Linked DNA regions of Pararhizobium sp. A13. Each later gene encodes a partner of the first gene's protein in a complex. Links are inferred from orthologs where the notes say so. Each region holds a gene or a part of one and is shown on either strand. Other genes may lie near its edges.

Evidence for each region. Proteins that work in one complex are often made in the same cells at the same time.
Region 2: the proteins of WI754_RS09700 (region 1) and tldD are in contact, whole or in part, in a solved structure (PDB 5NJ9), measured with the Escherichia coli proteins. The link is inferred for Pararhizobium sp. A13 from one-to-one orthologs.

What each region holds. Positions count from the first base shown.
Region 1 is NZ_CP149510.1:2,009,473-2,014,595, forward strand. Bases 878-3,844 are described here. They hold WI754_RS09700 (TldD/PmbA family protein), read left to right. Parts: upstream 878-1,671; coding sequence 1,672-3,018; downstream 3,019-3,844. Other genes in these bases: WI754_RS09695 (monovalent cation:proton antiporter-2 (CPA2) family protein), read right to left, coding at 878-1,501; WI754_RS09705 (3'(2'),5'-bisphosphate nucleotidase CysQ), read left to right, coding at 3,079-3,844. In the rest of the region: more of WI754_RS09695, read right to left, coding at 1-877; more of WI754_RS09705, read left to right, coding at 3,845-3,891; WI754_RS09710 (DUF4170 domain-containing protein), read left to right, coding at 3,950-4,186; waaA (lipid IV(A) 3-deoxy-D-manno-octulosonic acid transferase), read left to right, coding at 4,284-5,123.
Region 2 is NZ_CP149510.1:2,137,064-2,140,275, forward strand. The notes cover bases 331-3,212. They hold tldD (metalloprotease TldD), read right to left. Parts: upstream 2,539-3,212; coding sequence 1,123-2,538; downstream 331-1,122. Other genes in these bases: WI754_RS10280 (polysaccharide deacetylase family protein), read right to left, coding at 331-910; WI754_RS10290 (invasion associated locus B family protein), read right to left, coding at 2,812-3,212. In the rest of the region: more of WI754_RS10280, read right to left, coding at 1-330. UniProt on the Escherichia coli protein: Metalloprotease involved in CcdA degradation. Suppresses the inhibitory activity of the carbon storage regulator (CsrA).

The sequences.
Region 1 (5,123 bases):
CATAGGAGCGGGCATAGATGCGGGCGTTCGGATATTCCGTCTGCACCATGTCGACGATCTTGTCGGTGATTTCCATCTTCTGCGTGCAGACCGCGACGATCTTGGCACGCTCGATGCCGGCCGCGCGCAGCACGTCGAGCCGCGTACCGTCGCCGAAATAGATGCGGAACCCGAAGGTCGCGGCCTGGCGAACGCGGGCAGCGGAATGATCGATGATCGTGACCTCGCGTCCTCCGGCAAGCAGGATCTGCGAGGCGATCTGGCCGAAGCGGGAAAAGCCGATCATCAGCACATCGGCGCCGGCGCCGTCGAAATCCTCCTCGAGCTCTTCCGTGATGTCCTCGTGCTCGTGCATGAGCAAGCCGGCGAGCGCCGCGGCGGCAGGCGTCAGCGCCATAGACAGGGTGACGATGACGATCAGCAGCGACGCCCAACCGGCGGAAAACACGCCGGCTGTGGCAGCGGCAGTGAAGAGCACGAAGCCGAATTCGCCACCCTGCGGCAAGAGCAGCCCGATGCGCACCGCGTCGTTGTGCGGCGATCCCGTCGCGCGGCAAAGGGTGTAGATGATCACCGCCTTGACCAGCATTAGCAGCGGCACCGCGACCAGGATCAGCAGATAGTTCTCAAGGATGACGTGGATCTCCAATGACAGCCCGACGGCCATGAAGAACAGAGCCAGCAGCAGCCCACGGAACGGTTCGATATCGGCTTCCAGTTCATGGCGGTAGGAGGATTCTGCGAGCAGAACGCCGGCGAGGAACGATCCCATCGCCATCGAGAGACCGGCAAGCTGCATCATCGTTGCGGCACCGAGCACGATCAGCAGTGCGGCGGCGATCATCACCTCCCGCGCACCCGTGCGGGCAATGATCTGGAACAAGGGATTGAGCAGATAGCGGCCGGCAACCACCATGATCAGGATCGCGCCGACGGCGATGGCGAAGTCCTGGAGCGGCGGGCTGGTATCTTCAGGCGCCTGCAGGGCGAGCAGCGGGATCAACGCCAGCAGCGGCACGATCGCCAGGTCCTGCAGCAGGAGCACCGAAAATGCCCGTTGTCCGTAGCGTGTATTGGTGTCGCCGTTCTCATCGAGGATCTGCAATGCGAAGGCCGTCGATGACAGCGCCAGCCCGAACCCGGTGATGACGCTGCCGCTCCAGTCGAGCAGTCCGACTTCGAAGATGATCGCCGAGACAGCAGCGCCGGTCAGAAGCACCTGCGCGGTTCCGAGCCCGAAGATGTCGCGGCGCATCTGCCAGAGACGCGAGGGCTTCAGCTCAAGGCCGATGATGAACAGCAGGAAGACGACGCCCAGTTCGGCAAAACCGAGAATCTGCTCGCCCTCGGTGATCTGGTGCAGCAGCGGACCGATAATGACGCCGGCAGCCAGATAGCCGAGAACCGTGCCGAGCCCGAGCTTCTTGAAGATCGGGGCCGCCACGACGGCGCCGCCGAGCAGCAAGAGGGCCTGTGAAGTGAGGGCGGGTGTCGTCGACATGTCTGCTCTTTCTTGCCCGTGGCGGTTCCCGCGGGTTATCGCATCTTTTCTTTGGGCAAGAGATTGCCCGGGATCGGGGTATTTCGGCGGGGCTGCGGCCAAGAATCAGGATATGCCCTTGATGCCCGTCCCAGTGCACAATAAATGGGGCAGGAATGAAAGGCTAAATCATGTCCGATATTATCGATTCCGACGTTCTCCAGAAACGGGCGGCCGAACTTGTCGACCTGGCGCTGAAGGCCGGCGCTGACCAGGCGGATGCCGTCGCGGTTCGCTCCCGGTCCCGCTCCGTCTCGGTGCGGCTTGGAAAGGTCGAGGGAACGGAGGCGTCGGAAAGCGATGATTTTTCCCTGCGCGTATTTGTCGGCCGCCGCGTCGCCAGCGTTTCGGCCAATCCGGGCTTCGACCTGACGGTCCTGGCCGAACGCGCGGTGGCCATGGCCAAGGCCTCGCCGGAGGATCCCTTCGCAAGCCTCGCCGATGCCGCGCGCCTGGCGAGATCCTATCCTGATCTCGATCTCTTCGATCCGACGGAGGTATCGACGGATGCGCTCTCAGCGGCAGCACTCGAAGCGGAAGAGGCAGCCCTTGCCGTCAACGGTGTCACCAATTCCAGCGGTGCCGGCGCGTCGGCCGGCATGGGCGGGATGGTTCTGGTCACCTCGCACGGGTTTTCCGGCGCCTATATGGGCACGCGCTTCGGCCGCTCGGTCAGCGCCATTGCCGGCGACGGCACGAAGATGGAGCGCGACTATGATTTCGACAGCCGCCTCTATTTCGCCGACCTGAAATCGGCCGCCGAAATCGGTCGCACAGCCGGCGAAAGGGCGGTCGCCCGTATCGGCCCGCGCCAGGTGCCGACCCAGAAGAATGTCACCGTCGTTTTTGATCCTCGCATGGCGCGCGGTTTTGCCGGGCACATCGCCGGCGCGATCAACGGCGCGTCGGTCGCCCGCAAGACGAGCTTCCTGCGCGACATGATGGGAAAGCCCGTCATGAAGGCTGGCATCCATGTCACCGACGATCCGCTGGTGGTGCGCGGCTCCTCATCGCGTCCCTTCGATGGAGAAGGCGTGACTGGGCAGAAACTGTCGATGATCGAGGATGGGGTGCTCAAGCACTGGTTCCTTTCGACCTCCACCGGCAGGGAGCTCGGGCTGGAAACCAACGGACGCGGCGTGCGCGGTGGCCCCGCGGTGTCGCCGTCGCCGACGAATTTCGCGCTGGAGCCTGGAGATATTTCCCGCGAGGACCTGATCCGCAATGTCGCAACCGGTTTTTACGTGACAGAATTGATCGGCCAGGGCGTTAACATGCTGACGGGGGAATACAGCCGCGGCGCCTCGGGCTTCTGGATCGAGAACGGCGAGTTGACCTTCCCCGTATCGGAGGTCACCATTGCCTCGAACCTCAGGCAGATGTTCTTCGGCGTCACGCTGGCAGACGACATTGATCGCAAATTCGGTGTCGCCGCACCGACGCTTGCCATCGAGGGAATGACACTCGCGGGCAAGTGAGCCGCCATCCGTAGATCGACCTTCAACGCGGCCGGCGGCCGCGGGAAATGGAAAGACTGAATGAATGCCGTCCACCCGTCGCCGGAACAATGGGCCAGCGATCTGGAATTGATCACGATGGCCGCGAAGGCCGCGGGTGAAAAGGCGCTGTCCTACTTCCGCAAGGATCCGGACGTCCAATGGAAGAATGGCGGACGCTCGCCCGTCAGCGAGGCGGATTATGCCGCCAATGACATCCTGAAGGAAAAGCTCCTGACGGCCCGGCCCAATTACGGCTGGCTGTCGGAGGAGACCGATGACGACGAAGCCCGGCTCGGGTGCGATACCGTCTTCGTCGTCGATCCGATCGACGGAACCCGCGCCTTCATCGCCGGCAAGGATGTCTGGTGCGTCAGCGTCGCCGTCGTGCATCTTGGCCGCCCGGTTGCCGGCGTGCTGTTTGCGCCGGCGCTTGATGAACTGTTCCAGGCGACGCTGACGGGCGATGCCTTGAAGAACGGCCTGCAGGTTACCGTGAAGACTGAGAAGGATGCGGTGCTGCGTATTGCACTTGCGGAAGAGACGGTCGGACTGCTCGAACATGGCTACCGCTCGGGCGTTTCGCGTATTGCCCATGTGCCCTCGCTTGCCTATCGGATCGCCATGATCGCCGATGGGCGCATCGACGGCACGATCGTCAAGAAAAACTCGCACGATTGGGATCTTGCCGCCGCCGATCTGATCCTTGAGCGAGCCGGTGGCGCGCTTTTCGGCCTCGACGGGCAGCCGCTTTCCTACAATCGCCCCAATGTTCGCCATACCGTGCTGTGCGCCGCGGCAATGCCCGCTTTGCCGGCGTTGATTGCTGCCTCGCAAGGGCTGGAGGGCCATTGACCTTTCCGGCTGAATGCCGCAAACCACAAGAAAATACGGTCAGAAAACGGAAGGTCAGATGGCTCAGAATTCGGAAAAAAAACAGCGGCTCCATCTCGTGTTCGGCGGTGAACTGACGACGCTGACCGACGTGCAGTTCCGCGACTTGGACAAGCTCGACGTCGTCGGCATTTTCCCCGACTACGACAGCGCGCTGACCGCCTGGAAATCCAAGGCGCAGCTGACGGTCGACAACGCCCATATGCGTTATTTCATCGTGCACATGCACCGGCTGCTCGATCCGGAACAGGCTTGATGCCGCTCCGGTTCGCACAGGCTATGGCGTCCGCAAGGGCTGCCGCTGGAAACGTTGGGGTTTCAAGGCCTGAACGCGAAAGCGGAGACGTCTTCTCATGAGCCGCATGCTTGCCCGGGTGGCGCTGTCCAGCTACCGCTGGATCGGCACGGCGATCTATCCGCTCGTCTGGTCCTACCTTGCTGCCCGCGCCGCCAAGGGCAAGGAGGATTCCACCCGCCGCCAGGAGCGCTATGGCCATGCCAGCGCCCCGCGCCCGCAAGGGCCGCTGGTCTGGTTTCATGCCGCAAGCGTCGGCGAGACCACGGCGGTCATTCCGCTGATCAGGGAAGTGTCTCGCCGCGGCATCGCCGTCGTGCTGACGACGGGAACGACGACGTCGGCGCGCGTTGCCGCCGAGCGGCTCGGATCCAGCGTCATCCACCAATATGTGCCACTCGATTTCAAGCCGGCCGTTGCCCGTTTCCTCGACTATTGGGAGCCGGATCTGGCGATCATCGCGGAATCGGAAATCTGGCCGATGACCATCGTCGAGCTCGGTCAGCGTCATATTCCGCAGGTGCTGGTCAACGGCCGCCTGTCGGATCGCACCTTCGGCCGCTGGAAGAAGCGTCCGTGGCTTGCCGATGCCTTGTTCGAAAACCTGGCGCTGGTCATCGCCCAGTCGGACCTCGATGCCGACCGGTTCCGCACGCTGGGCGCGCTACCGGTGATGGTGTCGGGCAATCTGAAGGTGGATACCGATGCGCCGCCGCATGACGGGCACGTCCTGAAACGCTACAGCCAGCAGATCCGCGACCGCAAGACCTGGGCTGCGATCTCGACCTTCGAAGGCGAGGAGAATGCCGCGGGCATCGTCCATCGCGCCTTGAAGGAACGCACGGGGCTGCTGACGATCATCGTGCCGCGCCATCCCGAACGCTGCGATGCGATCGAG
Region 2 (3,212 bases), 130 kb from region 1 along the record:
GCGTGCCCGGCTGGGTGGTAACGGCGGTTGTGAAGCCGAGGTCTCTGGCGGCCCGGTGATCGCGCGGCGAAACGGTACCCGTATAGCCATAGGGATAGGCAAACGATGGCGGCCGGCGACCAATGATCCGCTCGACGCGCATGGCCGACCGTTCCATCTCGGTTCGCACAGCATCGTCGGTCAGGCGCGCCAGGGCGCGATGTGTGATCGTGTGGGCGCCAAGGCTGGCCAGAGGGTTTTCAATGAGTTTCCGCAGGCCGGCTTCATCCAGCGTGAGGTCTGCCGTCAGCTTCAGCGCATCGACGCCCTGAAGACTGGCCATGACCTTCAGCCGGTCCACGGCCGTCGTTTCGTCGATCGCATGGATGAAGGCGGCGATACGATCGAAGGCGACCTGCTTTTGGAGCAGTGTCGCGACTGGCAGCGCCTCTATGTCCTTGTCGAATTGGAACTTGAGGCTCGTCTGCCGCTCCAACAGGTCGGCGAGCACTTCCCACCACAGGATTTCGGTCCGGTCGATAAATCCGCCGGTGACGAAGACGGTGAATGGCACGCCATGCCTGGAGAAGACCGGGGCCGCGTAGTCGAGATTGTTGCGATAACCGTCGTCGAGCGTGAACGCCGCGACTGGCTGAGGATCGTTCGAGGCGAGGTGAGCGGGCAGCGCGTCCAGCGCAATGAACCGGTAGCCGTCGCGCTTCAGCCGGGTGATCGCCGTGTCGAGAAAGTTCGGCGTGATTTCCAGATGGGCGTTGGGGTCGAAGAAACGGGGCTTTTTCGGGCGGACGTGATGGAGCGTGAAGATCGCGCCGCGTCCGCGCGCATGCCGAATCAGGCCGGCGGCATTCGCCAGCCGCGCGGCTTCGAGCCCGCCGGTGATGGCGGCGCGTTTGACGAGTTTTTGCAACATGGCTTTCACGGGCTTTTTCCGACGCTTGGCGATCGAGTTTCGACGACCGGACTGTAGCGGCAGCGGTGTTAACGCCTGTTGAATCCGCGACTAGGCGTTGCAAAAAGAGAAAGCCAGGTCTTCACGCGATGTGTCTACTTGTGTGAACAAGGGCACATCGGCGGCAGTGGTGCGCGTGACGATCATCTGAGCCGCGACAGTGGCGCCTGCCGTCAGGCCTGCGTGCCGCCGACGGTCATCTCGTTCATTCTGAGATGCGGCTGGCCGACGCCGACGGGCACCCACTGGCCGCCCTTGCCGCAATTGCCCATCCCGGTATCGAGCTTCATGTCGTTGCCGATCATGGTGATGCGCTGCATCGCCTCCGGCCCGTTGCCGATCAGCATGGCACCCTTGACCGGCGCGCCGATCTTGCCGTCGTCGATCAGATAGGCCTCGGTGCAGCCGAAGACGAATTTGCCCGACGTGATATCAACCTGGCCACCACCGAAGGAGACGGCATATATGCCCTTCTTCACCGAGGCGATGATTTCTTCGGGGGTCTTGTCGCCGCCGAGCATGTAGGTGTTGGTCATGCGCGGCATCGGCACATGCGCGTAGGATTCGCGCCGTCCGTTGCCGGTCGGCTTCATGCCCATCAACCGGGCATTCTGGCGGTCTTGCATGTAGCCAACCAGCTTGCCGTCATCGATCAGCACATTATAGCCGGACGGTGTGCCCTCATCGTCGATGGTGAGTGACCCGCGCCGGGCCTCGATCGTGCCGTCATCGACGACGGTCACGCCCTTGGCAGCGACCTGGCCGCCCATCAGTCCGGCAAAAGCCGATGTCTTCTTGCGATTGAAATCGCCCTCGAGACCATGGCCGACGGCTTCATGCAGCATCACGCCCGGCCAGCCGGAGGAAAGAACGACATCCATGGTGCCGGCCGGCGCGTCGACCGCGGACAGATTGACCAGCGCCTGCCGCAGGGCCTCGTCGGCGCCGCGCCGCCAGTTGTCGGTGGCGACGAAATCGCCGAAGCCGCGCCGGCCGCCGACGCCGTAGGAGCCGGATTCCTGCCGGTCGCCTTCGCCGACCACGACGGAGATGTTGAGGCGCGTCATCGGCCGGATGTCGTGCATGCGCTCGCCGTCGGCGCGCAATATATCGACCACCTGCCAGCTCGCGGCGATCGAGGCCGTCACCTGCCGTACCTTCGGATCCTTGGCCCGCAGATAGGCGTCGATCTCGGCAAGCAGCGACACCTTTGCCTCGAAGCTCGGTTCGCCGATCGGGTTCTCGTCGCCGTAGAGGTGTCTGTTGGTGTGCTGTGGAGCTGCCGCGTAGGTGCCGGAATAACCGCGCGTCACCGCGCCGACCGCATCGGCCGCCCGCTTCAGGGCGACAAGCGAAAGATCGCCCGCATGCGCATAGCCGACCGCTTCCCCGGCAACGGCGCGCAGGCCAAATCCCTGGTCGGTATTGAAGCTGCCGCCCTTCAGGCGGCCATTGTCGAAGGACAAAGTTTCCGACTGGCTATGCTCGATGAACAACTCGCCGTCGTCGGCACCGGAAAGCGTCTGCGCCAGCACCTCGCGCACGGCCGCCTCGTCGCTGTCGAACAGTTTGATGAGATCGGTGTTCATGGGCGAGGGCTCCAGATGCTGAGGGTATGGTGCTCTATGTAGGGGCGGAGGAGGGAGGGGGCAAGCGAAGATGTACGCCGATGACGCTACATCACTCTGGTCGCCTCGGATGACACGCAAGGAGCCTGTCGCGCCACTTCCTCCCCAGCGGAGAGAAGGTGGCGCGCAGCGCCGGATGAGGGGGAGCCTCAACTGCAGAATGTGCCGTTAGACCCCCTCATCGCCTCACTGCGTTCGGCACTTCTCCCCGCTGGGAGAAGAGGAAGGTGCGCCTCACGGCAGGGCGTCGTAGCCCTCGCCGAAACCCTTGAGGTCGACCGGGATGCCGATGCCTTCTTCCGGCGATTGAAAGACGATGAACGTGGCGGTCGCGCCGTTGCGGAATGTCTTCAACAGTTCCTCTTCCAGAACCACTTCCGCATAGCAGCCGTCCGAGAAGCAGCGGACGAAATAGGCGCGGCCGATATCCTTGCCATCGACATTGAGGCCGAGGCCGTTCGGCAGCAGAACGCCGAGCGGCGCAAGCACGCGCAGGATCTTCGCCTTGCGATCGGCGGTCTTCAAGACGACGACCGACAAGCCGACTTCCGGACGATCCTCGGCAATGACGTTCTGCATGAGCGCGCATTGCTCGGCGGTTGCCCCTGCCGGCTGGTCGCAGACGATCGACCAGG